Regions from separate parts of the Proteus sp. Marseille-Q3619 genome, predicted to be linked through region 2. Evidence: predicted binding sites of a transcription regulator. Region 2 holds the regulator's gene; each other region holds the start of a gene.
What was found. The regulator PurR, encoded in region 2, represses purine synthesis genes. The targets are predictions, from matches to a motif close to CANGCAAACGTTTGCNTG.

Region 1 (7,781 bases), 1.3 Mb from region 2:
AAAAGAATAAAACGAAACAATAACCGTAATATCGTTATATCCTCGCAATTATCTGGGGTGGTCAACCAACCCCAGAGGTTGCCAATCTTATCAACAAATTCTCTTATTTCTTGTTTGATTCATCATTTGGCATATCAGTTTCAAATTTCACAAAACGACTGCCTTGCATAAATAAACGCCCTTTCATTTTAGGCTCGATATCTTGATAAGACGATTTATCAATCTTTAACACTAAATCTTTACGCGAGTCAGTGGTCAAACGAAAAGTCACTTGATAATAATGTGTTGTTTCAGGGCCATTCACATCATTTTCTCTTGAGCGCCGTTCATTTGCAGCAACTTCTCTTTTATCAATAACATCAACCATATAAAGTTTAACGGGCGCATTATCATCACTTATTCGTTGCTTTCTTTGTTCAAAAAAACGATAAGTTGCTGACGCTATAATAATGATAAGTACTGCAATTCCTAAAATAGCCGCTTTATTCATTACATTAATTCCTATCGTTATATGGATTAAAAAGTAAGGTGCTTTATATTATTTTAATAAGTCCGTCAGTTTCGTCATTAACCGCTATTCTTAAATTAAACTTTCTGTTATCAATAATAAAACAGTTCTGAATATAAGGAAGATATTATGAGTTGGCCTTTTCTCGCCGTATTATTCTCCGGGTGGCTTTATATCGATGCAGCATATCGAGGCCCTAATTGGCAACGATGGTTATTCCGTCCTATCACGCTACTTCTTTTATTACTTTGGGCATGGCAAGTTCCTGAACACAGTATTAATAGCTACCTTATTGTAGGTGCATTATTAGCTACTTTGCTTTCTGATATATTAAGAATGTTTGATAGTAAGTATTTACTACCATCTTTTGCCTTGGTTTTCTTAAGTTACATTCTTTATATGGTCAGCTTTTTATTACCACTGCAACTCTCTTTCTATCTTCCTTTACTTGGATTCGTCATTCTTGCTTTCATTATCATTTTAGTGATTGTTTGGAGTAAGCTCGATAAATTAGCTATCCCTGCGTCTCTTACTTTATTAGCTGCATTTGCTATGTTTTGGATTGCTGGAGAAAAATTCTTCTACTTAAGTAACGATTACAACCTATCTATTATGATTGGCTCATTGTTGTTAGTAATTGCTTACTCAATATGGCTTATCAACCGCTTCCGCTTCTCATTCTCGGCTTCTAAAGGGCTTGTCAGCGCCTGTTATTTTATTGGGCATTTCTTTATCGTCAGAGCCTTATTCATTTAGCATCCATTAACCCCTTGTTTTGACAAAATAGAATGAGGGGTTAATTTTTTGACCTAATTCGCACTTTTTGCCAATGAATATGCCTTCGGTATCTTGACTCTGGACTCTACTCCAAGCTGTAAAGTACTTATCAGATAAATGAATTTAAACTTTACTTTGTTGAACAAGGAGAGCCAGTTATGACTAAACATGCTCATCAACACGATAATCATAAACATACCGATGCTTGCTGCTCAAGCTCTCAATGCTGTTCAGGTCACTCAGAGAATAGTACGCACTCACATACTGAAAGCGGACATTCTCATACCAAGACAGATAAAAGTGATCCTGAATGCGAGGATGAGCATCACCACAAACATGATCATGATGGTCACGATCATAGCCATGATGGGCATAATCATGCTCATGGAAGCTGTGATATCAACGCCCCTGTTTCTAACATTGAGCCAGAAAAGATTGCACAACAACGCTTTAGCTGGAAAGTACAAGGTATGGACTGCCCAAGTTGCGCACAAAAAATTGAAACCGCAGCACTTAAAGTGGCTGGTGTAAAACAAGCAAAAGTCCTTTTTGCCACCGAAAAATTGGTCGTTGATGCGGATAGCGATCTACGCGCAGATGTCATTGCCGCAATTAAAAGTGCAGGATTTGAGCTTTTTGATCTTTCATCTCCTCAATCTAAAAAAGTGGATAAGCAAAGCCTATTAAAAGAGAGCTCGTTTGTCATTGTACTTGCGATTTTAATGGCAATTAGCTGGGGTGCTGAGTTTATTGATCCTCAAGCAGGACGTGCCGCTTTTCTTGCAACAACCTTAATTGGCCTATTCCCCATTGTGAAAAAGTCTTTGCAACTTATTCGCAGTGGTACACCTTTCGCCATAGAAACGTTGATGAGTGTTGCCGCAATTGGTGCGCTCTTTATTAATGCTACCGAAGAAGCAGCAATGGTTATTTTGCTGTTTATGATTGGTGAAATGCTGGAGTCTTATGCCGCAGGACGTGCTCGTCGTGGTGTCAGTGCATTAATGGCATTAGTGCCAGAAGAAGCGACATTAGTCAAAGATGGTAAAAAACAAACTGTGCCTGTTGCGCAATTACGTCCAGGCGACATCATCGAAATTGCACCAGGTTCACGCTTACCCACAGATGCGGAATTAGTCAGTGCATTTGCAAGCTTTGATGAAAGTGCATTAACGGGTGAATCCGTGCCAGTAGAGCGTCTACAAGGCGAAAAAGTGGCAGCAGGTTGTTTATCTGTGGATAGAGCTGTACAGATGAAAGTGGTATCTGAACAAGGGCAAAATGCTATTGACCGTATTTTGCAATTGATTGAAGAGGCTGAAGAGCGTAGAGCGCCAATTGAGCGTTTTGTGGACCGCTTTAGTCGCTACTATACCCCTGCTATTATGCTGTTCTCTGCATTAGTGATTATTGTGCCACCGCTGTTCTTTGCTCAGCCTTGGGAAACATGGTTCTATCGCGGCTTAACGCTGTTATTGATTGGTTGTCCTTGTGCGTTGGTTATCTCAACACCAGCAGCAATTACCTCAGCATTAGCTGCTGCTACAAAACGTGGTGCGTTAATTAAAGGAGGTGCAGCGTTAGAGCAATTAGGCACCGTTAATACCATCGCACTTGATAAAACAGGTACATTGACTGAAGGGAAACCTCAAGTTACGGATGTTGTTGCTGAAACGGGGTTTAATGAAAAAGAAGTCCTGACTTTTGCTTCATCCGTAGAAGTCGGATCACACCACCCATTAGCAAAAGCCATTATCAATAAAGCACAAGAACAAAGCGTGCTTGTTGTTGAAGCGGAAGATCGTAAAGCCTTAGCGGGTAAAGGTATTGAAGGTTATTTAAATAGCCAACACATTCTAGTGAGTGCGCCGTCTCAATTATCAGAAACAACAACATTATCGCCTCAATGGCAACAAGAGGTTGCACGCCTTGAAGATGAAGGTAAAACCGTTGTTGTTGTATTAAAAGAGAGTCAGCTAATCGGTGTTATTGCTATGCAAGATACCTTACGCAGTGATGCCATCGAATCAATGAAATTATTGAAAGAGATGAACATTAATGCCGTAATGCTAACGGGCGATAATCCAAGAGCCGCAGCGGCGATTGCGAAAAAACTTGGCATGGATTTCCGTGCAGGATTACTCCCTGAAGATAAAGTGACTTCAGTGATGGAAATCAGTAAAACGCATAACACCATGATGGTCGGTGATGGTATTAACGATGCGCCAGCAATGAAAGCAGCGACTATTGGTGTTGCAATGGGAAGCGGAACTGATGTCGCACTGGAAACCGCAGATGCAGCATTAACACATAACCGTTTAACAGGTTTACCTGAAATTATTCAGTTATCTCGTGCAACACGCAAAATTATTCGTGAAAACATCACTATCGCGCTAGGCTTAAAAGCCGTGTTCTTAGTGACCAGCTTATTAGGAATAACAGGGCTTTGGGTTGCAGTACTGGCTGACTCTGGTGCAACAGCCCTTGTCACCGCCAATGCCGTAAGATTGTTAAGAGTAAAACTTAAATCATCTAGCAAAGAATAAAGTAAACTAAAAAACCCAAACTTCAATAATTGAGGTTTGGGTTATTTTTTAGCGCGATGATAAATTACAGATTGCTCTCTTTTTTACGGATAAGATAACGATAAGGTGCAGATTCAGTCTCTTGATTTAATAAATCATGTTCCATAAAACGACAAAAGCCGGGAATATCACGCACTGTGGCAGGATCATCCGCAATGACTAAAAGCGTATCACCTAATGCCATATTTCTTATGGTTTTACGCACTAACATCACAGGCTCAGGGCAACGTAGGCCTAGCGTATCTAATGTCTTAGTTGCATCATCAAATTGAGCATTCATTCTATTAACCATTCTTCTTACACTGACAGATTGCGTCATTATATCTCGCTTTCGTGTTCACATCACGGCACATTAAGTACAAAGGTATTCCCGCTAACCTTTGCTTTTGTTGCGCAACAGGCGTATTATGCGCATCCTCTCATTTAAGAGAGAAATCACTGTTTTATTGGGTTCCCTCACCCCAATCACTAAAAAGGTACAATTTATGTATACGTTCACTCCCCGCCAAAAAGCGGTGGCGCTGTTATGGCTTTCTTTGTTCCACATTCTGATAATTACATCTAGTAACTATCTTGTGCAATTGCCTATCTCCATTTTTGGTTTCCATACCACTTGGGGTGCCTTTACTTTTCCGTTTATTTTTCTGGCAACAGATTTAACGGTTCGTATTTATGGTGCGCCTTTGGCTCGACGCATTATTACTGCCGTCATGATCCCTGCATTAGCAATTTCTTACCTGCTCTCAACGCTCTTTTTCCAAGGAAGTTGGCAAGGTTTTGCCTCATTAACTGATTTTAATATCATGGTGGCAAGAATTGCGACAGCAAGCTTTATGGCTTATGTGTTAGGTCAAATCATGGATGTGTCTGTCTTTAATCGTCTAAGACAACAACAAAAATGGTGGGTAGCACCAAGTGCAGCGATGTTCTTTGGTAATTTACTCGACACACTCGCCTTCTTCTTTATTGCATTTTATCGTAGTACTGACGCATTTATGGCGGAGAATTGGGTTGAAATTGCATTGGTTGACTACGTGTTTAAATTGACCATCTGTATGCTGTTTTTCTTGCCTGCATATGGTGTTTTGTTGAATTTTATTTTGCGTCACTTTTTCGCACAAGAAAATCAAAAACAAGATTATGCTGAAATTCGCTCATAATCTGTCTCACCTCGCAAAAAAATAATGACATAAATGTCATAATTCAAACAATAAAGCTTCATAAATCAATTTTATGAAGCTTTATTCTGACCGAAATAATTTATTATTTTACGTAAATATTTCTTATAGTAATTAATTAGCATGATTAGTCAAACAACGTACAGAATATTACTTAAATATCATTATTATGATGTTTTTTGCATGCTAATATAAAAATGATTAATTATTTCCAATGAAATATTTTATTCGTCTATTAAACTGTTAATGTATTTAAGTTCATCTCCATAGAATTCTGTGTCAATTGGGATGACAAGCCCCACCATAAGGATTTTTTACTCTCTTTTGCGAATAGTAGGAGTCTATTATGTTAAAAGTTATTCAATCCCCCGCTAAATATATTCAAGGACCAGATGCGCTATACCATATTGGTAAATACGCAAAACCTTTTGGCGATAGAGCACTGATTATTGCTGATAAATTTGTTATGGAGCTCGTCGGAAGTACCGTCAAAGACAGCATGTCTCAATATGAAGTGAATGGGCACTTTGAACTGTTTAATGGTGAATGCACACACAACGAAATCAATCGGTTATCTGAACTCGCAAAAGCACAAGCCTCTCTTGTGATCATCGGCGTTGGTGGAGGTAAAACACTTGATACTGCCAAAGCTGTTGCTTATAAATGCCAGCTTCCTGTCGTCATCTCTCCAACCATTGCTTCCACTGATGCACCAACAAGCGCACTTTCTGTCATTTATACAGAATTAGGCGCGTTTGATAGTTACCTTTTCTACCCAACAAATCCTGATGTCGTCGTGATGGACACCAATATCATCGCTTCTGCACCAGCTCGTTTATTAGTGGCTGGAATGGGAGATGCTTTAGCAACCTACTTCGAAGCAAGAGCCTGTAGTCATGCCCAAAAACAGACTATGGCAGGAGGCAAATCAACACTAGCAGCTCTAGCTCTGGCTGAACTTTGCTATAACACCCTTTTAGAAGATGGTTATAAAGCAAAACTCGCAGTCAGCCGAGGTGTTTGTACAACGGCAGTAGAAAATATTATCGAAGCTAATACTTTCTTAAGTGGTATCGGTTTTGAAAGTGCGGGTCTTGCGGCTGCCCATGCTATTCATAATGGGTTTACGGCATTAGAAGAGTGTCACAATATGTACCATGGCGAAAAAGTCGCCTTTGGTACATTAGTCCAATTAGTGTTAGAAAACAGTCCATTAGAAGAGTTAGAAGAGTTCCTCGATTTCTGTATCTTAGTCGGACTACCGGTCACTTTAGAAGAGTTGGGTATCAATGCAACAGGCGATGAATTAAATGAAAAAATCATGGCGGTTGCTGAGTTAAGTTGTGCTGAAGGTGAGACAATTTACAACATGCCATTTGATATCGATTCCGATAAGGTTTATGCCGCTATTTTAACTGCCGACCAATTAGGACGGGAATGGCTTTATTAAAGCCTGAGTAAACAGGGAGTGTTTATCTCCCTGTTTGCATTTACAAAAAAGGGTGATTTATGGTCAGTATCGTATTAGTTTCAAAGAGCCTTACGCTCGCCAATGGTATTAAAGAGCTCGTTAATCAGACTGTAGATCGCCAAGTAAAAATTGCCATTGCGACCAACTATCAAACACCCTCTGATCTTGCTAATGAAGTGTCACCAGAAACGATACTCACAGCAATTAAAAAGTGTTATAGCAAACAAGGTGTACTCGTTTTACTCGATACTTATCATTCAGCACAAAATGCAGCACTCGCTATCGCTAATCTGGAGCATAGCGTAGCCACTAACGTCGCGTTAAGTTCAGCACCGATTGTTGAAGGCACCTTGGCTGCCGCCAATAGTATTGCGTTAGGCGCTTCGCTTGAAGAAGCAGAAAAAGCGGCGCATAAAACCATTACAATTAAAAAACTGCAATTAGGTGAAAATCTGCCTAATTTTAATATTCACCCTAAAAACACAAATTACGAACCTGTCAGAATTATCACCGCACCTGTTTGGCTATACCCTTATCATCGTTTTGTGATCCCTCGTAAAAAAATATCCTCTCACTTATTACTTGAAGAGCAAAAACGTCTCGTAAAAGCCATTGAGCGATCCAAAAAAGATATAGACTGGTTAACAGAAGAAGCGTACCGCACGATTGGAGAACAATATGCCCATATTTTTTCTAGTCACCGCTTCTTATTAGAAAATACAGAATTACAGCTGACTGTATGTAGCATGATAAGCAAACATCACTGTAATGCTGAATTTGCCTTACAGCAGACATTCATTGATTTAATAGATACTTATGCGCAAATGGATGATGATAATATGCGTGCTCGTGAAAGTGATTTAGATGATATTTTATCTCGATTACTACGCTATTTAACTTCAGCACCTCCGCCAATCACGCATCCTCCTTATACGAACGCAATTCTGGTGACAAAACAGCTTCATCCCTCCACATTAATGGCTCTTGATACCAATAAGATTAAAGGAATTTTATTAAGTCACGGCAATCCTCTGTCTAATACAACTGAATTGGCTAATGCACTAGATATTCCAATTATTAATGAAGCTGGAAAACAAGCGCTCTCGCTGACCGACGGGCAGAATATAACGCTCAAAAAAGTCCAAAATATTTGGCTTTATCAAAATACCTATATCTCACATTAAAAATAAGAGTATTTAAATAACCTGAGTTCCACCGTATCAGGTTATTTAATTTCCTTATTCTTTTATATTTCACAACTT
Region 2 (7,781 bases):
CGTGCGGCTAAGTATGGTGATGAAATTGGCGGGCATGTGATGTCTGGTCATATTGTAACAACTGCCGAAGTTGCCAAAATCATTACCTCAGAAAATAATCTACAAATATGGTTTCGTATCTTTGATAAAGCATTAATGAAGTATATTTTACACAAAGGTTTTATTGGTATTGATGGAATAAGCTTAACTGTGGGCGATGTGGTGAATAACCGTTTTTGTGTCCATTTAATTCCAGAAACTCGAGATAGAACAACATTAGGTCGTAAGCGCCTTGGTGATAAAGTCAATATTGAGCTTGATCCTCAAACTCAAGCGATTGTCGATACAGTAGAGCGCGTTATGGCACAACAAGCACAGCAACAAGCTTTATTTGCAACACAACAAATTGAAAATAAAGAACAAGCTTCACACAATTAATGATTAATGTTGTTGTTCTTAAAAGAGAACCAAAGAAAAAGCCAGTTTATCAATCAAACTGGCTTTTCTCTTGTTATAAAAAAATAATTAACGAGGGATCTGTAAACCGCCAATATGGCCTTTAGGGCTTAGTACTATTTGCCATAACTGAATATCTCTGGCACGAAATGCGCCAGCACAGGCATTAAGATAATAGCTAAACATACGTTTAAAACGCGGTGTGTAGTTAGATTCAATATTCGGCCAACACGCTAAAAAACGCTGATACCATGCCATTAATGTTTTATCGTAATCAGCGCCAAAGTTATGCCAATCTTCCATCACAAATTTATTGTCCATTGCATGAGCAATTTTTTGAATAGACGGTAAACACCCATTAGGAAAGATATATTTGCTTATCCAGCTATCTACATTCACTTTATCGCGGTTAGAACCAATGGTGTGCAATAAAAACAGACCATCTTCTTTTAAATTATGACGAACTACATCAAAATAAGTTGCATAATTTTTAGGCCCAACGTGTTCGAACATCCCCACTGAAACTATGCGATCAAATTTTTCATGTAAATCACGATAGTCTTCTAAAATAATATTAACATCAAGTCCTTGGCATCGAGCTTGTGCTAGTTTTTGTTGCTCAACAGAAATGGTGACACCCGTAACAGATACGCCAAAGTATTTGGCTGCGTAGCCTGCTAGTCCACCCCAGCCACAGCCAATATCCAATAAGGTCATACCTGGCTTTAAATCTAATTTTCGGCAAATTAAATCTAATTTATGCTCTTGGGCTTGGGCTAAATTATCTGCATTTTTCCAGTAACCACAGGAATATTGCATATTAGGATCAAGCATGGCGGTAAATAGATCATTACCAAGATCGTAATGCTCTTTACCTACCATCCATGCGCGTTTTTGTGTTTGCAGATTAAAAAGGCGGGCTGTCGCAATCTTGAAAATATCACGTAGATTTTGTGGGAGCTTATTTTCAAGACCAGCACGTAAGACTTTATGAAAGAATATATCCAGCCGCTCACAATCCCACCAACCATCCATATAACTTTCGCCGAGACCTAATGAGCCTTGCTGTAATACTCTTTTATAAAAATTCTGATTATGAACCTGAATATCATAAGGTTCTGAACCATTAATTCGAATATCTGTGTGAGTTAACAGTTCTATTACGATCTTTTCATAAGGATCGTTGGAGGTCTTTCGGCCTTCTTCTACACAAGATGTACTCATATACTCTCCGCGTAAACTAAGCGGGTTTTGAAACATAAAGCTAAGAAAGGATGTGTACAGATTGATAGTATTAAAATGGTATTGTGTTCATTATGAATTGAACGAATAGAATTAATAAAACAACTAATCTGACATAATCAGCAAATAATCTGTTTAATGTCTCAAAATCCGAAAGAAAAATAAACAAAACGCTATTACAGCGTATAGGTAAGTATAGAGACGTAGCATATTTTTCTCTAGAAAAGAAAAAGGCCATTTTTTATAAAATGGCCTTTTTAAGATGATTCTTAAAATAAGGAGAGCGATTATTCTGCGGTTTGAATCGTGTGCTTGGTAACAGATTTATTGCGCTGAATAAAGTAGCCAACCGCCATTGGAATTGCTGTTAACGCCATAATTGCAGTGGTGTTAATCAGAGGTTGTTGGCTGATAAATGCGGACACAATAAAACTTGCTAAGCTACAAAGACCCAGTTGAAGTGCATTTTGTAATGCAGCTGCTTTACCACTAATTTCAGGGTAAGCAGATAAAGCATTAGATACTGCGATTGGATATGATGCACCATTCATTGCAGCCATAATACAGAATGGAATTAAAATAGTCGTTAATGTTGGCTCAGTAAATTTAGCAACAAGGTATAACGCAGTCATACTGACAGCATAACCAATTAACAACAGTGGCAGTAGCGTTTTACCTGTCATTTTTGACAGTAAAATACGACAGCCATAACCACCTACCATAAATGCAATAGTTTGTGGAATATAACTTAAACCGATATCCTGTGGAGAGTAGCCCATCTTTTCAAGAATGATTGGTGAGCCAGCTAACCAAGCAAAGAAACCTGCACTACAAGAAGCGTAAACTAATACGTTACCTGTGTAGAGAGGGGATTTTAGTAAAGTCGTAAATGAAGCGGTAGATTGGTTTTCATCAGTGACTGATTTTTGTTTAATGTTTTTTAGCATTAATGTCGGTAACATTAGAACTAATGTTACAGCCATTAACACCATGAAAATCATACGCCAGCCACCGTGATTTAATAACGAAGCACCGATTAAAGGTGCAAGTGCTGGTGATAATGCAACCAGTGGCATAATTAAAGCAAAAACGTGCTGAGCGCGAGATTCATCAAAACGGTCGATGACAAGAGCTTGCCAAATAACAGCGGCAGAGCAAACACCGAAAGCTTGTAGGAAGCGCATAGCAAGTAAGCCAGTTGCACTCTCAACCCACAGCATACCAAGACAGCCTAAAGAGAAAAGGCTTAAACCAATAAGTAGAATAGGTTTACGACCGACTTTGTCAGAAAGAGGTCCCCAAAGTAATTGAGCAACAGCAAAGCCAAATAAAAAGATACTTAAGCTATTACTAATAGCACCTTCGCTGATAGAGAGTTCACGCTGCATCATACCAAATGCAGGTAAGTACATATCAATAGCTAAGTAACCTAGCATACTCAAACCCGCTAGGTACACCATAAAGCTCATAGGTGTTTTTGATTGTGTGGAAGTTTTAGAATTCATTTTATTTTCTATGCTATGTGATGTAGAACATTTTATGTATTGTAACTAAGACCTATTTTACTTGTGAAACGGGAATATTTGGTTAATGCTGTGAAAAATTTTCAAAGGAATAAACTCTATGTGGTCAGAATACTCTTTAGAAGTTGTTGATGCAGTTGCAAGAACAGGAAGTTTTAGCTCCGCTGCTCAAGAATTGCACAGAGTGCCATCCGCCGTTAGTTACACTGTTCGGCAATTAGAGGAATGGCTTGCCGTTCCTTTGTTTGAGCGCCGTCACCGTGATGTAGAATTAACCGATGCAGGTAAAATTTTCATCAAAGAAGCACGATCTGTTATCAAAAAAATGAATGACACTCGGCATCTTTGTCAACAAGTTTCTAATGGGTGGCGCGGTCAATTTAGTATAGCAGTTGATTGCATTGTTAAACCTGAAAGAACACAACAACTTATTCTCGATTTCTACCGCCATTTTCCTGATATTGAGCTGTATGTCTACCCTGAAGTGTTTAATGGCGTATGGGACTCCTTAGTTAATGGTCGTGTTGATTTAGCGATTGGTGCAACAAGAGCCTCACCAATTGGTGAACGTTATAGTTTTAGAGATATGGGATTTATGCCTTGGCGCTGTGTTTGTCATGTTGATCACCCTTTAGCGAAAGCACAACATCCATTAACGGATGATGAGATGCGACCTTATCCAAGTTTATGCTTAGAAGATACTTCACGCAGTTTACCAAAGCGTGACACTTGGGCGCTAAATAATCAGCGTAGAATGGTTGTTCCGACATGGGATATGGGGCTTGAATGCTTGTTAGCGGGATTATGCGTAGGAATGGTGCCTTGGCATCGTGCTGAACCTTTAATTGAACAAGGTAAGCTGGTTACTTTACAACTGGCACAACCATTGCCAGACAGCCCATGCTGCCTGACGTGGGTCGATAAAAGTGAATCACCCGCTTTGACATGGTTGTTAGATTATCTTGGAGATAGCCAAACCTTAAATGAGGAATGGCTTCGCTAGAAATCAGATAGCCGAATAAATCTGAATTAACGACGGTAGTCAATAAAAGGACCGTCAGCAACTGAACGGCGCTCAACTAATCGTGGATGAACTTCGATTGTTTGGGCGTCTTCGCGTTTGTTGACGATGCGATCAAGCAACATTGACAAAGCCATTTGACCTAAACGCTCTTTTGGCTGGTGGACTGTGGTTAATGCTGGCGTAAAATAACGCGCATTACGAATATTGTCGTAACCCACAATGGAAATATCGAAAGGAACACGTAAACCTAGCTCATCAGCGGCACAAATTGCGCCCATTGCCATCACATCACCACCACAAAAAACAGCAGTAGGGCGATGTTTTTGATTTAGCATCTGATACATGGCTTTATAACCAGATTCTGGCTCAAAGTCGCCTTGTACAATCCACTCATCTTTTACTGTGATTTTTGCTTCTTCCATGGCTTTTAAGAAACCTTGTAAGCGACCACCACCGGTATTACGTTCTAATGGACCAGGGATAATACCAATATCACGATGACCACGTTCAATAAGGTAACGACCCGCAATATAGCCACCATGAAAAGCATTATCGATAATCGTATCGGTAAAGTCACCACGCGCCTTACCCCAATCCATGACAACCATTGGAATATTACGATAGCCTTCTAACAGTGTCAGAAGGTGATCGGGGTATTCAGAACACATGACTAATAACCCATCAACACGTTTTTGTGCCAGCATCGCTAAATAGGCTTTTTGTTTATCGAGGTTATTATGTGAATTACATAAAATCAGTGTGTAGCCTTTGCTATAACAACTATTTTCAACAGCTTCAATCACTTCAGCAAAGTAAGGAGCTTCACTGGACGTGGCTAACAGGCCAATAGATTTGGTGTGATTGACTTTTAAACTACGCGCAACGGCACTAGGCGAATAATTTAATTCTTTTATAGCGGCCCAAACTGCTGCCCGTGTGTTCTCAGCAACAAAACGTGTTTTGTTGATCACATGAGAAACAGTCGTGGTTGATACGCCTGCGCGTTTTGCCACGTCTTTTATTGTTGCCATGGTGTGGAAAACTCCTGACCTTCATTGGTCTCTTTTATCTAATTTTATGGTTTAACTGCCAGTATAGTCATACATAGGGCAAACACTGGCAATAATTTAGCGATTAGCTGTGAATTTTGTATGATCTAGCTCAAAAGTGAAAGTATTAATCAATGTTATAAATTGTGCACTAGTCGCTATTTTAGCAAATTTTGATATGTGATAATAATTAACCATGACAAGGTTATGGTTAAAAAAGTGTATTATAATCATTTTGAGGGAGAAATAGATGGATACGGATCTGAAATTTGGTTTGAGTACAGCAGTAGCAGCGCTTGTTATGATTGTTTTATTTTCGACTATGTTGTTCTAATCACTGCTTTATAGAATATCCGATCAATTTAAATAATAGATTATCGAATATCTGAATATAACAAAGGGCTCAAGGCCCTTTGTTATTTTGTCACCAAAAATGAATCTCAATCACTCACCTTTGATTATCAAGCTCAATTAAGCAAGGTTAGCTTCAACAAATGACCAGTTAACCAGTGCCCAGAACTCTTCTAAATATTTAACGCGCGCATTACGGTAGTCGATGTAGTAAGCATGTTCCCATACGTCTACTGTTAACAGTGGTTTGTCTGCGCCTGAAACTGGAGTAGCAGCATTAGACGTGTTAACAATCGCAACTGAACCGTCTGCTTTTTTAACTAACCAAGTCCAACCTGAACCGAAGTTTTTAGCTGCCGCATCATTAAATTGCTTTTTGAACTCTTCAAAAGAGCCGAATGCTTTGTTGATAGCATCAGCAACTTTACCTGTTGGTGCGCCGCCTGCATTTGGTGCTAAACAGTTCCAGTAGAAAGTGTGGTTCCATACTTGAGCTGCATTATTAAAGATACCACCATCAGTAGATTTGATGATTTCTTCTAAGGATTTGCTTTCTAAATCAGTACCTTTAACCAGGTTATTTAAATTGGTTACGTAAGTTTGGTGGTGTTTGCCGTAGTGATATTCTAAAGTTTCTTTAGAGATGTGTGGCTCAAGAGCATCTAACGCATAAGGTAATTTTGGTAATTCGAAAGACATTGCGTACTCCTTTAAACTATCTATTTCGGGTTTTGTGCCTGAAATCATTCCATCAAAATCATTTGAATTGATAGAATGAGGCAAATGAATCACTAAGTTGTTACTATTTTGCTAATTATTTTAACAAAAATCTGCTGAAATAACAGCTAAATATCTTTTATCTATAGTTATAAGCCATATAGATTAATTATACTCATAAGAGTATATCCCACAGAGCAACTCGTAAAGCAGTAAAATATCGACTGTGTTTAGAGCCTATATCCTCTGATTGTTGCATTTTCTGCTTACTCTATCATCAGTGTATACATCATTTTCACTACGACTAAGAATAGAAATAATGCAAATATTTGGCGAACTCTTGGAATAGGTAGGCGATAAGCAACTTTTACACCGACAGGGGCGAAGAGAATGCTGGTAATGCTTATTCCAATAAAGGCAGGTAAATAAACAAAGCCTAAATAATAGTCATCAATATTTGTTTGATTCCAACCATAGATAATACCCATGATTGTGCCAATGGAAGCGATGATGACACCAATCATTGAAGAGGTTGCAATACATTTGCGTGTATTAAATCCCCAATGACTTAAAAGAGGAATGGTGATAGTCCCACCAGCAATGCCGATAAAGCTGGATATAAAGCCAATTAAAGAGCCACCACTGGTTAATGCCGGTTTTGAAACAACAGGATCTTTCACATTTTCTATGCGTTCTGCTTCTTTCTTTTTGGTTAATAATCCATAGATGGTATATACCATGAAAATACAGAACACGATTTGCAATATCGTGTTTGACATTTTTTGTACCAGAAATGTCCCAACAAGCATACCAATGATAGTGCCGATAGATAATAGAGGAAATTGCTGCCATAAAATGGCTTTATGTTTGTTATGTGAATACGCTGAAGATGCTGTGGAAAATATAATGACAGAGAACGAGGTAGATAAGGCAATTTTCATCACCATATCTGTTGGGATAGCTTGTTGACTCACTACATACATAACTACTGGAACAATGATTGCACCGCCTCCTATGCCAAGTAGTCCAGCAAAAAAGCCAGTGATACATCCCACTAAAAGAAACAGCAAAATCATATCCATAGTTAATACTCATCAAGGTTTATAACAAACTTATTTATATACATTATATCCTTTTAATAAAGTAGCGTTTTATCTTAATGTATAGATTATGAAATTTAATATATTGATTTTGATATAAAAGTGACTTGTTCTTTTCTTCTTGCTTATTCTATAAACCAACACCACCTAAAGCCGTTGTTATTTCATTTCATAATAAAGCAGTGCTTTATATACTTTAAAATCAAGTGAAGAAAAAATGCGCTTAAAATTAAGAAAGGAAAAACTGCAAAAATAAAAAGGGAGCTAATAGGATAAAACACACTCATAACCATCGGTAACGCATTGATTTATTTTTTATGCTTTATTGTGTTTTTTCTCA
Region 3 (7,781 bases), 2.1 Mb from region 2:
AGCTTACTTCATCGATGTTCGTCTCTCAGACAAAACACCTTCGGTGTTGTCAGGTTAAGCCTCACGGTTCATTAGTACTGGTTAGCTCAACGTATCGCTACGCTTACACACCCAGCCTATCAACGTCTTAGTCTTAAACGTTCCTTTAGGTCACTCTAGGTGACAGGGAAGACTCATCTCGAGGCAAGTTTCCCGCTTAGATGCTTTCAGCGGTTATCTCTTCCGCACTTAGCTACCGGGCAATGCCATTGGCATGACAACCCGAACACCAGTGGTGCGTTCACTCCGGTCCTCTCGTACTAGGAGCAACCCCTCTCAATCTTCCAACGCCCACGGCAGATAGGGACCGAACTGTCTCACGACGTTCTAAACCCAGCTCGCGTACCACTTTAAATGGCGAACAGCCATACCCTTGGGACCTACTTCAGCCCCAGGATGTGATGAGCCGACATCGAGGTGCCAAACACCGCCGTCGATATGAACTCTTGGGCGGTATCAGCCTGTTATCCCCGGAGTACCTTTTATCCGTTGAGCGATGGCCCTTCCATTCAGAACCACCGGATCACTAAGACCTACTTTCGTACCTGCTCGAGCCGTCACTCTCACAGTCAAGCTGGCTTATGCCTTTGCACTAACCGCATGATGTCCGACCATGCTTAGCCAACCTTCGTGCTCCTCCGTTACTCTTTAGGAGGAGACCGCCCCAGTCAAACTACCCACCAGACACGGTCCCCGACCCGGATTACGGGCCTAGGTTAGAACATCAAACGTTAAAGGGTGGTATTTCAAGGTTGACTCCATGCAGACTGGCGTCCACACTTCTAAGTCTCCCACCTATCCTACACATCAAGGCTCAATGTTCAGTGTCAAGCTATAGTAAAGGTTCACGGGGTCTTTCCGTCTTGCCGCGGGTACACTGCATCTTCACAGCGAGTTCAATTTCACTGAGTCTCGGGTGGAGACAGCCTGGCCATCATTACGCCATTCGTGCAGGTCGGAACTTACCCGACAAGGAATTTCGCTACCTTAGGACCGTTATAGTTACGGCCGCCGTTTACTGGGGCTTCGATCAAGAGCTTCTCCCTAAGGATAACCCCATCAATTAACCTTCCAGCACCGGGCAGGCGTCACACCGTATACGTCCACTTTCGTGTTTGCACAGTGCTGTGTTTTTAATAAACAGTTGCAGCCAGCTGGTATCTTCGACTGGCTTCGGCTCCGTCCGCAAGGGACTTCACTTACCGCCAGCGTGCCTTCTCCCGAAGTTACGGCACCATTTTGCCTAGTTCCTTCACCCGAGTTCTCTCAAGCGCCTGAGTATTCTCTACCTGACCACCTGTGTCGGTTTGGGGTACGATTGTTGGTAACCTGAAGCTTAGAGGCTTTTCCTGGAAGCAGGGCATCAATTGCTTCACCACCTTAGTGGCTCGTCATCACACCTCAGCATTAAGTGACCGGATTTGCCTAATCACTCTGCCTACATGCTTGAACCGGGACGACCGTCGCCCGGACAACCTAGCCTTCTCCGTTCCCCCATCGCAGTTACCACCAGTACGGGAATATTAACCCGTTTCCCATCGACTACGCTTTTCAGCCTCGCCTTAGGGGTCGACTCACCCTGCCCCGATTAACGTTGGACAGGAACCCTTGGTCTTCCGGCGTGCGGGTTTTTCACCCGCATTATCGTTACTTATGTCAGCATTCGCACTTCTGATACCTCCAGCATACCTCACAGTACACCTTCGCAGGCTTACAGAACGCTCCCCTACCCAACAACACATAGTGTCGCTGCCGCAGCTTCGGTGCATGGTTTAGCCCCGTTACATCTTCCGCGCGGGCCGACTCGACCAGTGAGCTATTACGCTTTCTTTAAATGATGGCTGCTTCTAAGCCAACATCCTGGCTGTCTGAGCCTTCCCACTTCGTTTCCCACTTAACCATGACTTTGGGACCTTAGCTGGCGGTCTGGGTTGTTTCCCTCTTCACGACGGACGTTAGCACCCGCCGTGTGTCTCCCGTGATAACATTCTTCGGTATTCGCAGTTTGCATCGAGTTGGTAAGTCGGGATGACCCCCTAGTCGAAACAGTGCTCTACCCCCGAAGATGAGTTCACGAGGCGCTACCTAAATAGCTTTCGGGGAGAACCAGCTATCTCCCGGTTTGATTGGCCTTTCACCCCCATCCACAAGTCATCCGCTAATTTTTCAACATTAGTCGGTTCGGTCCTCCAGTTAGTGTTACCCAACCTTCAACCTGCCCATGGATAGATCACCGGGTTTCGGGTCTATACCCTGCAACTCATTCGCCCAGTTAAGACTCGGTTTCCCTACGGCTCCCCTATTCGGTTAACCTTGCTACAGAATATAAGTCGCTGACCCATTATACAAAAGGTACGCAGTCACCTCACGAAGAGGCTCCTACTGCTTGTACGTACACGGTTTCAGGTTCTTTTTCACTCCCCTCGCCGGGGTTCTTTTCGCCTTTCCCTCACGGTACTGGTTCACTATCGGTCAATCAGGAGTATTTAGCCTTGGAGGATGGTCCCCCCATATTCAGACAGGATAACACGTGTCCCGCCCTACTCGTCGAGTTCACAATAACAGCATCTTCAGATACGGGGCTATCACCCTTTACTGCCGGACTTTCCAGACCGTTCTCCTGATGCTGCTATTGATTAAGACTCTGGGCTGTTCCCCGTTCGCTCGCCGCTACTAGGGGAATCTCGGTTGATTTCTTTTCCTCGGGGTACTGAGATGTTTCAGTTCTCCCGGTTCGCTTCATTAACCTATGTATTCAGTTAATGATAATATCCATTGGATATTGGGTTTCCCCATTCGGAAATCGTCGGGTATAACGGTTCATATCACCTTACCGACGCTTATCGCAGATTAGCACGTCCTTCATCGCCTCTGATTGCCTAGGCATCCACCGTGTACGCTTATTCGCTTAACCTCACAACCCGAAGGTGTCTTTTTGAAGACTATCTTGGTGGTGATGGCTGCGCAGATTACATTTCGTCGTTGGGCAGTGCTCGCCATGCTCACATACTTATGTATGTTGCGCTGGCTACGCGCTGGCCGCCTCGAACTGTAAATTGCTCGCTCATCCCACTTTGATGTCAAAAACACATTCAAAGTTTGAGATTTTGAGAGACTCATCAATATACCTCGGTGATATATTGATTTGTTTTCAATTTTTCAGCTTGTTCCAGATTGTTAAAGAGCAAAATAATTCGCAGTATACTATTGCTAATATACTCTGAATTATTGTTTTTTATTCAAGAGATTATGGTGGAGCTAAGCGGGATCGAACCGCTGACCTCCTGCGTGCAAGGCAGGCGCTCTCCCAGCTGAGCTATAGCCCCATAATGCATTCTTAATACCTGTATAACCACTCCTTTTCTTCTTTATAAAAGAAGCTTTTTCTTTAGGCAAGGCGTGGAGTAACGAAGTTTACTTAAAGTAAACGAGTTGCTTCACAACACAGCATAAAGGAAAAGTGGTAGGCCTGAGTGGACTTGAACCACCGACCTCACCCTTATCAGGGGTGCGCTCTAACCACCTGAGCTACAAGCCTATACCGGTATTTCTGCTCGTTCTTCATCAGACAATCTGTGTGAGCACTGCACATAACACGTATCTCTTAGGTAAGGAGGTGATCCAACCGCAGGTTCCCCTACGGTTACCTTGTTACGACTTCACCCCAGTCATGAATCACAAAGTGGTAAGCGCCCTCCCGAAGGTTAAGCTACCTACTTCTTTTGCAACCCACTCCCATGGTGTGACGGGCGGTGTGTACAAGGCCCGGGAACGTATTCACCGTAGCATTCTGATCTACGATTACTAGCGATTCCGACTTCATGGAGTCGAGTTGCAGACTCCAATCCGGACTACGACAGACTTTATGAGTTCCGCTTGCTCTCGCGAGGTCGCTTCTCTTTGTATCTGCCATTGTAGCACGTGTGTAGCCCTACTCGTAAGGGCCATGATGACTTGACGTCATCCCCACCTTCCTCCGGTTTATCACCGGCAGTCTCCTTTGAGTTCCCGCCATCACGCGCTGGCAACAAAGGATAAGGGTTGCGCTCGTTGCGGGACTTAACCCAACATTTCACAACACGAGCTGACGACAGCCATGCAGCACCTGTCTCAGCGTTCCCGAAGGCACTCCTCTATCTCTAAAGGATTCGCTGGATGTCAAGAGTAGGTAAGGTTCTTCGCGTTGCATCGAATTAAACCACATGCTCCACCGCTTGTGCGGGCCCCCGTCAATTCATTTGAGTTTTAACCTTGCGGCCGTACTCCCCAGGCGGTCGATTTAACGCGTTAGCTCCAGAAGCCACGGTTCAAGACCACAACCTCTAAATCGACATCGTTTACAGCGTGGACTACCAGGGTATCTAATCCTGTTTGCTCCCCACGCTTTCGCACCTGAGCGTCAGTCTTTGTCCAGGGGGCCGCCTTCGCCACCGGTATTCCTCCACATCTCTACGCATTTCACCGCTACACGTGGAATTCTACCCCCCTCTACAAGACTCTAGCCAACCAGTTTCAGATGCAATTCCCAAGTTAAGCTCGGGGCTTTCACATCTGACTTAATTGACCGCCTGCGTGCGCTTTACGCCCAGTAATTCCGATTAACGCTTGCACCCTCCGTATTACCGCGGCTGCTGGCACGGAGTTAGCCGGTGCTTCTTCTGCGGGTAACGTCAATTGATAAAGGTATTAACTTTATCACCTTCCTCCCCGCTGAAAGTACTTTACAACCCTAAGGCCTTCTTCATACACGCGGCATGGCTGCATCAGGCTTGCGCCCATTGTGCAATATTCCCCACTGCTGCCTCCCGTAGGAGTCTGGGCCGTGTCTCAGTCCCAGTGTGGCTGATCATCCTCTCAGACCAGCTAGAGATCGTCGCCTAGGTGAGCCATTACCTCACCTACTAGCTAATCCCATATGGGTTCATCCGATAGCGCAAGGTCCGAAGAGCCCCTGCTTTGGTCCGTAGACGTCATGCGGTATTAGCTACCGTTTCCAGTAGTTATCCCCCTCTATCGGGCAGATCCCCATACATTACTCACCCGTCCGCCGCTCGTCAGCAAGAAAGCAAGCTTTCTCCTGTTACCGCTCGACTTGCATGTGTTAGGCCTGCCGCCAGCGTTCAATCTGAGCCATGATCAAACTCTTCAATTAAAAGTGTTTGATGCTCAAAGAAATCGAAAACTTAGCTATTCATAAATGAATTTACTTTTGTTGTTCACTCTTCAAGACTTGATACATCTAATATTTTAGAAGATATCGTCTCTGCGAGTGCCCACACAGATTGTCTGATAATTTGTTAAAGAGCAGTGCAACATTCGCTGCCGTTTCCGGTCTTCTGCGTTGTTGCGAGGAGGTGCATTCTACATCTTCCTCATTCAGTGTCAAGCGTTTATTTTCAAGGCTTTTCACTTTTTTCTTCGTTCTCTCGGCTAACTCACTTAGCGTGGTTTGCCGTGACAACGAGGACGCATTATAGGGAGTTTTCCGAGGCTGGCAATAGTTTTTTTTAGAAAAAAAATCGTTTGCTTAATTCCACAGCAAAACCCCCACTTATACGCACTTATCAACAATTTTATCCACAGACTGTCTTTTTACATAAAATTAGCATGTCAAACGCAAACGTTTGCGTTATTATAATGACCGATTAAGTAAGATTGATTTTGTGTCCATCTTCTGAAATGTTAGTTAAGCAAACACAATTTCACTGTATTAATGTGATTTAACTTCACCATTACTACCGTTATACCAACCCCAAGGGATAAAACTCATGCAACATCTTCGTCCTATCCGCCGTGCACTTTTAAGTGTGTCTGATAAAGCAGGTATTTTAGAATTTGCTAAAGCACTTGTTGAAAGAGAAGTAGAACTCTTATCGACAGGTGGAACCGCACGTCTATTAGCAGAAGCTGGCTTACCGGTTATTGAAGTCTCCGATTACACAGGTTTCCCAGAAATGATGGATGGCAGAGTGAAAACGCTGCACCCTAAAGTACATGGTGGAATTTTAGGTCGTCGTGGACAAGACGATGCGATTATGGAAGAACATGAAATTCGACCTATCGATATGGTCGTCGTAAATCTTTATCCTTTCGCTAAGACGGTAGCTCGCCCAGATTGCTCATTAGCAGATGCAGTGGAGAATATCGATATTGGTGGACCAACAATGGTTCGCTCCGCAGCAAAAAATCATAAAGACGTTACGATTGTAGTAAATAGTAATGACTATGAAAGAGTGATTGAAGAAATGGATAATCACGAAAATAGTCTTACTTTAGACACACGCTTTGATTTGGCGATTAAAGCCTTTGAACATACAGCTGCTTACGACGGAATGATTGCTAACTACTTTGGTCAGAAGGTTGCACCTTATTATGGTGATACTTCACAACCATCAGGTACTTTCCCTCGAACCTTAAATCTGAACTATATAAAGAAACAAGATATGCGTTATGGTGAAAATGCTCATCAGCAAGCAGCTTTCTATATAGAAGAGAATATAGAGGAAGCATCTATTGCCACTGCAAACCAATTACAAGGCAAAGCACTTTCTTATAACAACATCGCTGATACTGATGCCGCGTTAGAATGTGTGAAATCATTCTCCGAGCCTGCATGTGTTATTGTGAAACATGCAAACCCTTGTGGAGTTGCAATTGCGAACACTCTCACACAAGCATATGACAATGCATTTAAAACCGATCCAACTTCTGCATTTGGCGGTATTATCGCATTCAATCGTCCATTAGATGCAAAAACAGCAAGTGCAATCATCGAACGCCAGTTTGTTGAAGTGATCATTGCTCCTTCTATTAATGAAGATGCGCTACCGATTTTAGAAACAAAACCAAATGTTCGTGTATTAGCTTGTGGTCAATGGCATGAAGCCAAACCAGCGTTAGATTTCAAACGTGTTAATGGTGGACTGTTAGTTCAAGATCGTGACTTGGGTATGGTAAAAGAAGAAAACTTAAGAGTAGTCACTCAACGTCAACCAAGTGAACGTGAACTTAAAGATGCACTCTTCTGCTGGAAAGTCGCAAAATTTGTAAAATCAAATGCCATTGTTTACGCAAAAAACGATATGACTGTCGGTATTGGTGCAGGACAAATGAGCCGTGTGTATTCTGCAAAAATTGCGGGGATTAAAGCCGCTGATGAAGGCTTAGAAGTTGCAGGTTGTGCAATGGCATCAGATGCATTCTTCCCATTTAGAGATGGTATTGATGCAGCAGCACTTGCCGGTGTGACTTGTGTTATTCAGCCTGGTGGTTCAATTCGTGATGATGAAGTGATTGCAGCTGCAAATGAACATAACATCGCGATGATTTTCACCAATATGCGCCACTTCCGTCATTAATAAGGTATTGATATGAAGATTTTGATTATTGGTAATGGTGGTCGTGAGCATGCTTTAGCTTGGAAAGCCGTTCAATCACCGCTTACTACACAAGTCTTTGTTGCGCCGGGTAATGCTGGAACAGCGTTAGAGCAAGGCGTACAAAACGTTGCAATCAGTGCAACGGATATTCCTGCATTAATTGCCTTTGCTCTAGAGAATAATATTGATTTAACAATTGTTGGCCCTGAAGCCCCACTTGTTATTGGTGTTGTTGATGCCTTTAAAGCAGCGGGACTGACCATCTTTGGTCCAACAAAAGGAGCCGCTCAATTAGAGGGTTCTAAAGCTTTTACAAAAGATTTTTTAGCTCGACATAAAATTCCAACTGCGGATTATCAAAAT
Region 4 (7,781 bases), 3.4 Mb from region 2:
TCATGCGTTTCATTTATATTGTGACTCAAGTCTCTTTACACAAATGCATTCCTACATATCATGGATATCAGAAAATATGATAGCAGAATTGATAAACAATAAATTCTCGCCAAAATATTTTTTCATTATCATCCAAGAAAGAAATTAACAAAAAATACGTATTTAAAACAATACTGCAACACAGCAATAAACTTTCAATTTGTTATTTACTCTATCTCTTCTTTTATTGTTGTTTTTTTAACTTGATAACAATTAATCAGTGTGAAACGAAGTTGTAGATGTATATGAAATAAACAACGTTATAGCCAACATTATGGGCAATTAAAACTAACCAATCGCCATTATTGGTGTCGGGTGATTGCTAGGCTAATAGGAAAACAGATGAATATCGTACTTAGATTAAAACTTGTCTCATTCCTCCAGTTCTTTATATGGGGATCTTGGCTTGTAACATTTGCCTCGTATCTCTTTGGAGAACTGCATTTTAAAGGTAGTGATGTTGGGCTTATTTTCAGTGCTCTTGGACTTGCCTCACTTATCGCACCCGTCATCATGGGATTTATTGCAGATAAAATAAACAACCGCAAATTAGTGTTTATTACCCTGCATATTTTTTCTGCATTAGCATTAGTGTTAATGTCGCAAATGACGACAGTAACCACGCTATTTTTTGCAACTCTATTACATTTATTGTTCTTTATGCCAAGTATCTCAATGGCAAACAGCATCATTTTCGAACTGTTAGAACAAAAACATTTAGAGCCTAATAACTATTTCCCTAAAATTCGTGTTTACGGCACTGTTGGTTTTATTGCAGCCATGTGGGTTATTAGCTTCTTAGGTTTAGGTAATAGCTACCACCAGCTCTTCGTTGCAGCGATCGCTTCTATTGTTTTAGCTGTATTTGCAATGTTCTTACCTGCAACTAAAGCAGCTGACAAAAATGAAACTAAAGCCGAAGAAGTGGCATTTAGTATCACTAATATCTTGCAAGTATTTAAAAAGAAAAATGTCGTTGTTTTCTTATTCTTCGCAACACTGTTAGGATCTGTACTGCAAATTACCAATACCTTTGGTGTGCCATTCCTACAAGATATTGCACAATCTCCAAATGCAGATGATTCATTCTTTGCACGTTATCCTTCTGTGTTCTTATCTATTTCACAGATTTCAGAAGTCGTATTTATTCTGTTTCTGCCTCTGTTATTAAAACGCGTAAGAATTGAAACTATCGTTTTATTCAGTATGGTTGCTTGGATCTTACGTTTTGGCTTCTTTGCTTACGGTGACTACACATCATTAGGTCAAATCGTCTTATTGTTATCAATGATTGTGTATGGTTGTGCATTCGACTTCTTTAATATCTCTGGTTCACTGTTCTTAGAAAAAGAGATCCCTTTACAATATCGTTCAACAGCACAAGGTATGTTTATGACCTTAGTGAACGGTTTTGGTACTTATTTAGGTGCAATGTTAAGTGGCTGGGTCATTGATTTATATACTACCAATGGTGCGGTTGATTGGAAATCATTCTGGTTAATCTTCACTGGCTACACGGTTGCAATCACTGCACTTTATCTGATTTTCTTACTGGTTCCTCAGAAGAAAGCCAAAGTAGTAGAAGCAAACTAATTATTTAACCCTCCTCCTTTATTGTTTGTGTCTCTCGCCGCTTGCCTTGTATAAAGACAAGCGGTTTTTTTATCTTGTGTTTTTATTAGAAAAGACAAAAATAGAAAATTCCCCCTTAATAAATAACAAAAATTTGTTACCTTCAATGGGTATTGAATTTGAAAAAGAGAGGTAGGATTGAGATTATTCGCCTCACCTAACGAGATGAGTGAGGCTATTTAAAGTTTGAGTATATCTTTCACAAATGGGATGGTCAGTTTACGTTGAGCAACAATAGAAGCGTGATCAAGTTCATCGAGCATTTCAAATAAGGTGCGCATTTTTCTATCTAAACGTTTTAATACAAAACGACCCACATCTTCAGGTAATTCAAACCCACGAAGTTTTGCTCTTAATTGCAGCGCTTGAATTTTTTCTTCGTCACTTAAAGGTTGCAAACGGTAGATTTGCCCCCAATCAAGGCGAGATGCTAAATCAGGAAGTTGTAACTCTATTTGGCGAGGTGGTCTATCCCCTGTAATTAATAAACAGGTTCGCCCATGCTCTAAAACACGGTTATAAAGATTAAATAAGGCGAGTTCCCACTCTTCATCACCGGCAATACACTGAACATTATCAATACAAACTAAGGATAAATGTTCCATACCTTCAAGAACATCGGGAACAAAGTAGGCGCGTTTATCAAGGGGAACATACCCAACAGCATCACCTTTTAAGGAAAGTTCAGCACAAGCGGCATGTAATAGATGGCTCTTTCCACCTCCGTCACGGGACCAGAAATAGATATAACTGCCATGAGATTGATGAATGGCGGTTCGAATTGCCGCGACTAACGACGCGTTTTCCCCTGCATAAAAGCTATCGAATGTCTCATCATCGGGCAGAGATAGTGGTAATGATAGCTGTGACGGCGTATTCAGAAGCACCTCACCTGAATAGTTTAATAAACGTGGTGATTCTAACACAAATTCTCACAAGGTCAGAACCAATATTAAAAAAGCACATTGCACTGATTAAGATAACAGCAAGAACACTGGGATAAGCCTATTTTATATACTACTATCACCTCATTAAAGGATTACCTAACTGTACTTCAAGTTATTTAGAGCCAAATTAGAAAACATTCCGTATTAATTAGTTTCACTTTATTATCTGAATTTTAATTTCGCAACATCATTACCGGAAGGTTGCTGATAAATGTCGAGCTTAAAATATTTGGCTGATGCATTTATATACTCAAAAATTTCAGATTGAGTTTCTTCATATTCAACCCAAGTGGTTGCTCGAGTAAAACAATATAACTCTACAGGTAGTCCCATTGGTGTAGGTGGCATTGTTCTGATCACTAAATACATATCAGGTCGAACATCACCACGCATTTTTATCCAATTTAGCATGTACTTACGAAATAACTGTAAGTTAGTCACTCCTTTTGTTTCTAACCACTCATTAATATCGCCAATATCTTCTTCTTTTCCTTCAAGCATCGTTTCTATGCTTTTACGAAGCGGCGCTGTATTTTTTAATTCTAATACTAACTCTTGCGTTGCAAATGAAATCGAAGATTGGTCAATATAAAAACTACGTTTAATCCGACGCCCTCCCGATGAAAACATCGGTTGCCAGTTAGTATATTTTTCGGTCAAAAAGTCTTTGGTTGGAATACGGGAAATTGTATTATCCCAATTACGTACAGTGATCGTATGTAATGCGATATCAATAACCTCACCGCTGATATTACTACTGGGTAATTCAATCCAATCATAAAGCTTTAATACTTTTCCGTTAGAGATAAGAATATTGGCAACAAAAGAGATAAGTGTATGCTGAAAAACAAACATTAACACCGCAGCAATGGCACCAAAGCTTGAGATAATAATAAGTGGTGATTGCTCAGTAAATAACGCAATGATCAGGATAAAAGAGATAATCCAGACCACAATTTTGGCAATTTCAATATAGCCTTTGATGGAATTATTCCGATGCCACGCTTTTTTAGCGTGCCTAATATTGAAGATATCAAGAGCGTTATTAAGCAATGAGGCGATATTGATGATAATAAAGGCGCGAGCAACCGTCTCAAAAATAATATTCATTTCAGCTGAAAAAGACGGTAGTAGCTGATTAATATAGAGAACAAGTGTAACTGCAACAATAGATGCGCTCTTTTTAGCGATATCTTCTATGGTTTCTTCATCTGAAAGCTCTGTAAATAAAAAAAGTAAACGCTTTGCTATTCGGCGGAAAATCATTTTGGCGAGAAACCACACCACCAGCAACACAATAACTAAAAATATTGTGGTAAAAATCTGCTTTGATGTAATGAAATCATAAATTTCAATCAGCTTTTCCATAAATTACGTTATACCTTTTTTGAAACACCCCAACCTTAAAGCGAATATCACTTAAATAGCAGATAAAATGTCTATTTCGCATAAGAACAGACACCCATTGTCTCATTTATTTTATTTAAATAAACATCATGATTGAATTAATCATGCTTTTCTAAGTTTTTAATACTTAAAACATCAAAAATCTTAGTTTTTAATATGACATAAAAATAAAACACAATAAAAAAGGTGGAGATCATCCACCTTTTTTATTAATTTCAGCATATTGCTTTAGATTTACTTAATCGATTACTTTTTGTTTGCTGTACCACTAACCGATTCAATGGTGTTATCCACTAATTCTGTTTCAGGGCGAACAACACTCACTAATTTAAAGATCAAGCTTAAAACAATACCCACGATGGTTGCTAATGCCATGCCTTTTAATTCAGCAGCACCAATTTGAATGGAAGCACCACTCACACCGACAATCAGAATAATGGCAGTTAATATCAAGTTTTGCGGTTTGTTGTAATCCACTTTTGAATCTAACAAGACACGAATACCTGATGCACCAATGACACCGTAAAGCAGTAATGAAACCCCACCCATAACAGGAACAGGTACAGCAGCAATAGCCGCAGCCAGTTTACCGACACAAGATAATAAGATAGCGAGAATTGCCGCACCACCAATAACCCATGAGCTGTAAACCTTAGTGATAGCCATAACACCAATGTTTTCACCATAAGTGGTATTAGGTGTTGAACCAAAGAAACCCGAAATAATGGTAGAGAAACCGTTTGCGAACATAGAACGATGTAAACCTGGGTTTTTCATTAAATCGCGTTGTACAATATTTGCTGTAACAACAAGGTGTCCAACGTGCTCAGCAATAACAACTAATGCGGCAGGCAGAATAATAAAGATAGCACTCCATTCAAAACGCGGTGAATAGAATGTCGGTAGTGCAAACCAGTTAGCTTCTTTAATTGGTGTAATATCAACAACGCCCAAGAAGAAAGAGAGTGCATAACCTGCTAATACCCCAATAAGAATAGGAATAATAGCAAGGAATCCTCTAAACATCACAGAGCCTAAGATAGTCACACCTAGAGTCACCATAGAAATAAGCAGTGTCTGACTATCAACGGGTGCATCTGCACTTGGTAATAATCCTGCCATTCCCGCAGCGGTTCCTGCTAATTCAAGTCCGATGACGGCAACGATTGCGCCCATTGCCGCAGGCGGAAACATCACATTAATCCAGCCTCGCCCTGCTATTTTGACAATACCTGCAACGATACAAAATAACACTCCACAGACGATGAATCCCCCAAGTGCTAATTCATACCCTAAAGGTAACAATAAAAGTACAGGTGAGATAAACGCAAAACTTGAACCTAAATAAGCAGGAATGCGTCCTTTACAAATAAAGAGATAAAGCAGGGTTCCGATCCCGTTAAATAACAATATTGTTGCCGGATTAACTTTAAATAAAATTGGCACAAGTACGGTGGCGCCAAACATTGCAAACAGATGTTGAAGACTCAACGGAATTGTTTGTAATAATGGTGGGCGCTCTTCTACCCCGATTGCACGACGAGTCATGCTTACGACCTCTCTTTGATATGAATGTGAAATTGGTTTGTATATTTCTAACTATAGAACAAGATATTTAGGTTCAAAAAAAAGCCGACTATCAAAGTCGGCTTAATTATTATTTTGTACCAAATATCTTATCACCAGCATCGCCAAGACCTGGAACGATGTACCCGTGCTCATTAAGATGGCTATCAATAGATGCAGTATATAATTCCACATCTGGATGAGCTTCTTCTAATGCCTTAATACCTTCTGGAGCAGCAACCAGTACTAATACTTTAATTGAAGTACAACCCGCATTTTTTAATAAATCAATTGTGGCAATCATAGAGCCGCCTGTTGCTAACATAGGGTCAACAACAAGAGCCATACGCTCTTCAATATTGGATGCTAATTTCTGGAAGTAAGGGACAGGTTTTAATGTTTCTTCATCGCGGTAAACGCCAACTACACTGATTCGGGCACTAGGAATATTTTCTAATACTCCGTCCATCATCCCGATACCTGCACGGAGGATAGGAACTACTGTGATTTTTTTTCCTTTAATCTGTTCTATCTCTACCGAACCACACCAACCTTCTATTGTTACCGTCTCTGTTTCTAAATCGGCGGTAGCTTCATACGTCAGTAGACTGGAAACTTCTGAAGCCAGTTCACGAAAGCGTTTAGTGCTTATATCATGATCTCGCATCAGCCCCAATTTATGTTGAATGAGTGGGTGTTTTACCTCAACGATCTTCATAATTTCTCCTAATGTACGACGCAGCCTGACAAAAAAATCGCGAGATTATACCGCTTTTTTGCCAATATTCCATCGTTTTTCTATTGATATTGATCAAGCGCACAGCTTTTAACCACACCAACATGAATAATTGTGACCTACAAAGAAGATCCTCGCAAACGTTTGCTTTGCCTGTTAGAATAGCGCTCGCACACATTTTTTCTTAACAGCAACTTGCCGTGAGGGCTCTACGTGACTAACAAATCCTCTCTCAGCTATAAAGATGCCGGTGTCGATATTGATGCAGGTAATGCTTTAGTCGATCGTATCAAAGGTGTAGTAAAAGAAACCCGCCGTCCTGAAGTTATGGGGGGTTTAGGTGGCTTTGGCGCACTTTGTGCAATTCCATCTAAATACCGTGAACCTATTTTAGTTTCAGGCACAGATGGCGTAGGAACTAAACTTCGCCTTGCGATGGATTTAAATCGCCATGATGACATCGGGATTGATTTAGTCGCAATGTGTGTCAACGATTTAATTGTTCAAGGTGCAGAACCCCTTTTCTTCCTTGACTACTATGCCACAGGAAAATTAGATGTCGATACCGCAGCACGCGTAGTAACAGGTATTGCAGAAGGTTGTAAGCAATCTGGTTGTGCATTAGTCGGTGGTGAAACTGCTGAAATGCCAGGAATGTATCACGGTAATGATTATGATATCGCAGGCTTTTGTGTCGGCGTGGTTGAAAAATCAGAAATTATCGATGGTAGCAAAGTTAAAACTGGCGATGCTCTAATCGCTTTAGCATCAAGTGGTCCTCATTCTAATGGTTATTCATTAGTCAGAAAAATTCTTGAAGTCAACAATACACAAGCTGAAAGCACATCCTTAGGTAATAAATCATTAGCTGATCACCTATTAGCCCCTACTCGTATTTATGTAAAGTCACTACTTTCATTAATTGAAAATGTGGATATCCATGCTGTGGCACATATTACAGGTGGCGGATTCTGGGAAAATATTCCTCGTGTATTACCTGAAAATACGCAAGCGCGTATTGATAGTAAAAGCTGGGAATGGCCACTGGTTTTTAAATGGTTACAAGATGCGGGACAAGTCAGCACACATGAAATGTATCGTACCTTTAACTGTGGTGTTGGATTGTTAATTGCCGTTAACCCAAATGACGTTGAAAAAACATTAGCACATCTTGCTGAGTGTGGTGAAAACGCATGGTTAATTGGTGAAATTGCGCCACAAGCTGCGGGTGAAGCACAAGTTATTATTAACTAATGAAAACATGTGTATGAAAAATATTGTCGTCCTCATCTCAGGAAACGGCAGCAACCTACAGGCGATTATTGACGCCTGTAGGGCAAATAAAATCACGGGTAATGTGGTTGCTGTCTTAAGTAATAAAGCTAATGCGTATGGTCTTGAACGGGCAAAACTTGCTGATATTCCAGCATATTTTGTTGATCCAACTCTATATA

Region 1: ACWPWK_RS12460 (7-cyano-7-deazaguanine/7-aminomethyl-7-deazaguanine transporter) is a predicted target of PurR. The motif match lies at 4,240-4,257, and genes of this name have one in related genera.
Region 3: purH (bifunctional phosphoribosylaminoimidazolecarboxamide formyltransferase/IMP cyclohydrolase) is a predicted target of PurR. The motif match lies at 5,653-5,670, and genes of this name have one in related genera.
Region 4: purM (phosphoribosylformylglycinamidine cyclo-ligase) is a predicted target of PurR. The motif match lies at 6,461-6,478, and genes of this name have one in related genera.

The regions. Positions count from the first base shown of each region.
Region 1 is NZ_CBDIMP010000001.1:2,700,239-2,708,019, reverse strand. It holds gene ACWPWK_RS12485 (DUF1145 family protein) at 1-23, shown strand, start outside; gene ACWPWK_RS12480 (DUF2500 domain-containing protein) at 104-490, opposite strand; gene ACWPWK_RS12475 (lysoplasmalogenase) at 638-1,264, shown strand; gene ACWPWK_RS12470 (zinc/cadmium/mercury/lead-transporting ATPase) at 1,444-3,831, shown strand; gene tusA (sulfurtransferase TusA) at 3,896-4,150, opposite strand; gene ACWPWK_RS12460 (7-cyano-7-deazaguanine/7-aminomethyl-7-deazaguanine transporter) at 4,356-5,030, shown strand; gene ACWPWK_RS12455 (glycerol dehydrogenase) at 5,395-6,498, shown strand; gene ACWPWK_RS12450 (phosphoenolpyruvate-utilizing N-terminal domain-containing protein) at 6,558-7,703, shown strand.
Region 2 is NZ_CBDIMP010000001.1:3,965,714-3,973,494, forward strand. It holds gene ACWPWK_RS18565 (riboflavin synthase subunit alpha) at 1-417, shown strand, start outside; gene cfa (cyclopropane fatty acyl phospholipid synthase) at 505-1,659, opposite strand; gene punC (purine nucleoside transporter PunC) at 1,965-3,182, opposite strand; gene punR (DNA-binding transcriptional activator PunR) at 3,301-4,203, shown strand; gene purR (HTH-type transcriptional repressor PurR) at 4,230-5,255, opposite strand; gene cydH (cytochrome bd-I oxidase subunit CydH) at 5,524-5,607, shown strand; gene sodB (superoxide dismutase [Fe]) at 5,745-6,323, opposite strand; gene ACWPWK_RS18600 (sulfite exporter TauE/SafE family protein) at 6,608-7,423, opposite strand.
Region 3 is NZ_CBDIMP010000001.1:1,841,562-1,849,342, forward strand. It holds rRNA gene ACWPWK_RS08440 (23S ribosomal RNA) at 51-2,953, opposite strand; tRNA gene ACWPWK_RS08445 (tRNA-Ala) at 3,290-3,365, opposite strand; tRNA gene ACWPWK_RS08450 (tRNA-Ile) at 3,501-3,577, opposite strand; rRNA gene ACWPWK_RS08455 (16S ribosomal RNA) at 3,649-5,191, opposite strand; gene purH (bifunctional phosphoribosylaminoimidazolecarboxamide formyltransferase/IMP cyclohydrolase) at 5,808-7,397, shown strand; gene purD (phosphoribosylamine--glycine ligase) at 7,410-7,781, shown strand, end outside.
Region 4 is NZ_CBDIMP010000001.1:550,647-558,427, forward strand. It holds gene ACWPWK_RS02615 (MFS transporter) at 382-1,632, shown strand; gene hda (DnaA inactivator Hda) at 1,851-2,558, opposite strand; gene ACWPWK_RS02625 (mechanosensitive ion channel family protein) at 2,781-3,986, opposite strand; gene uraA (uracil permease) at 4,272-5,573, opposite strand; gene upp (uracil phosphoribosyltransferase) at 5,683-6,309, opposite strand; gene purM (phosphoribosylformylglycinamidine cyclo-ligase) at 6,541-7,581, shown strand; gene purN (phosphoribosylglycinamide formyltransferase) at 7,595-7,781, shown strand, end outside.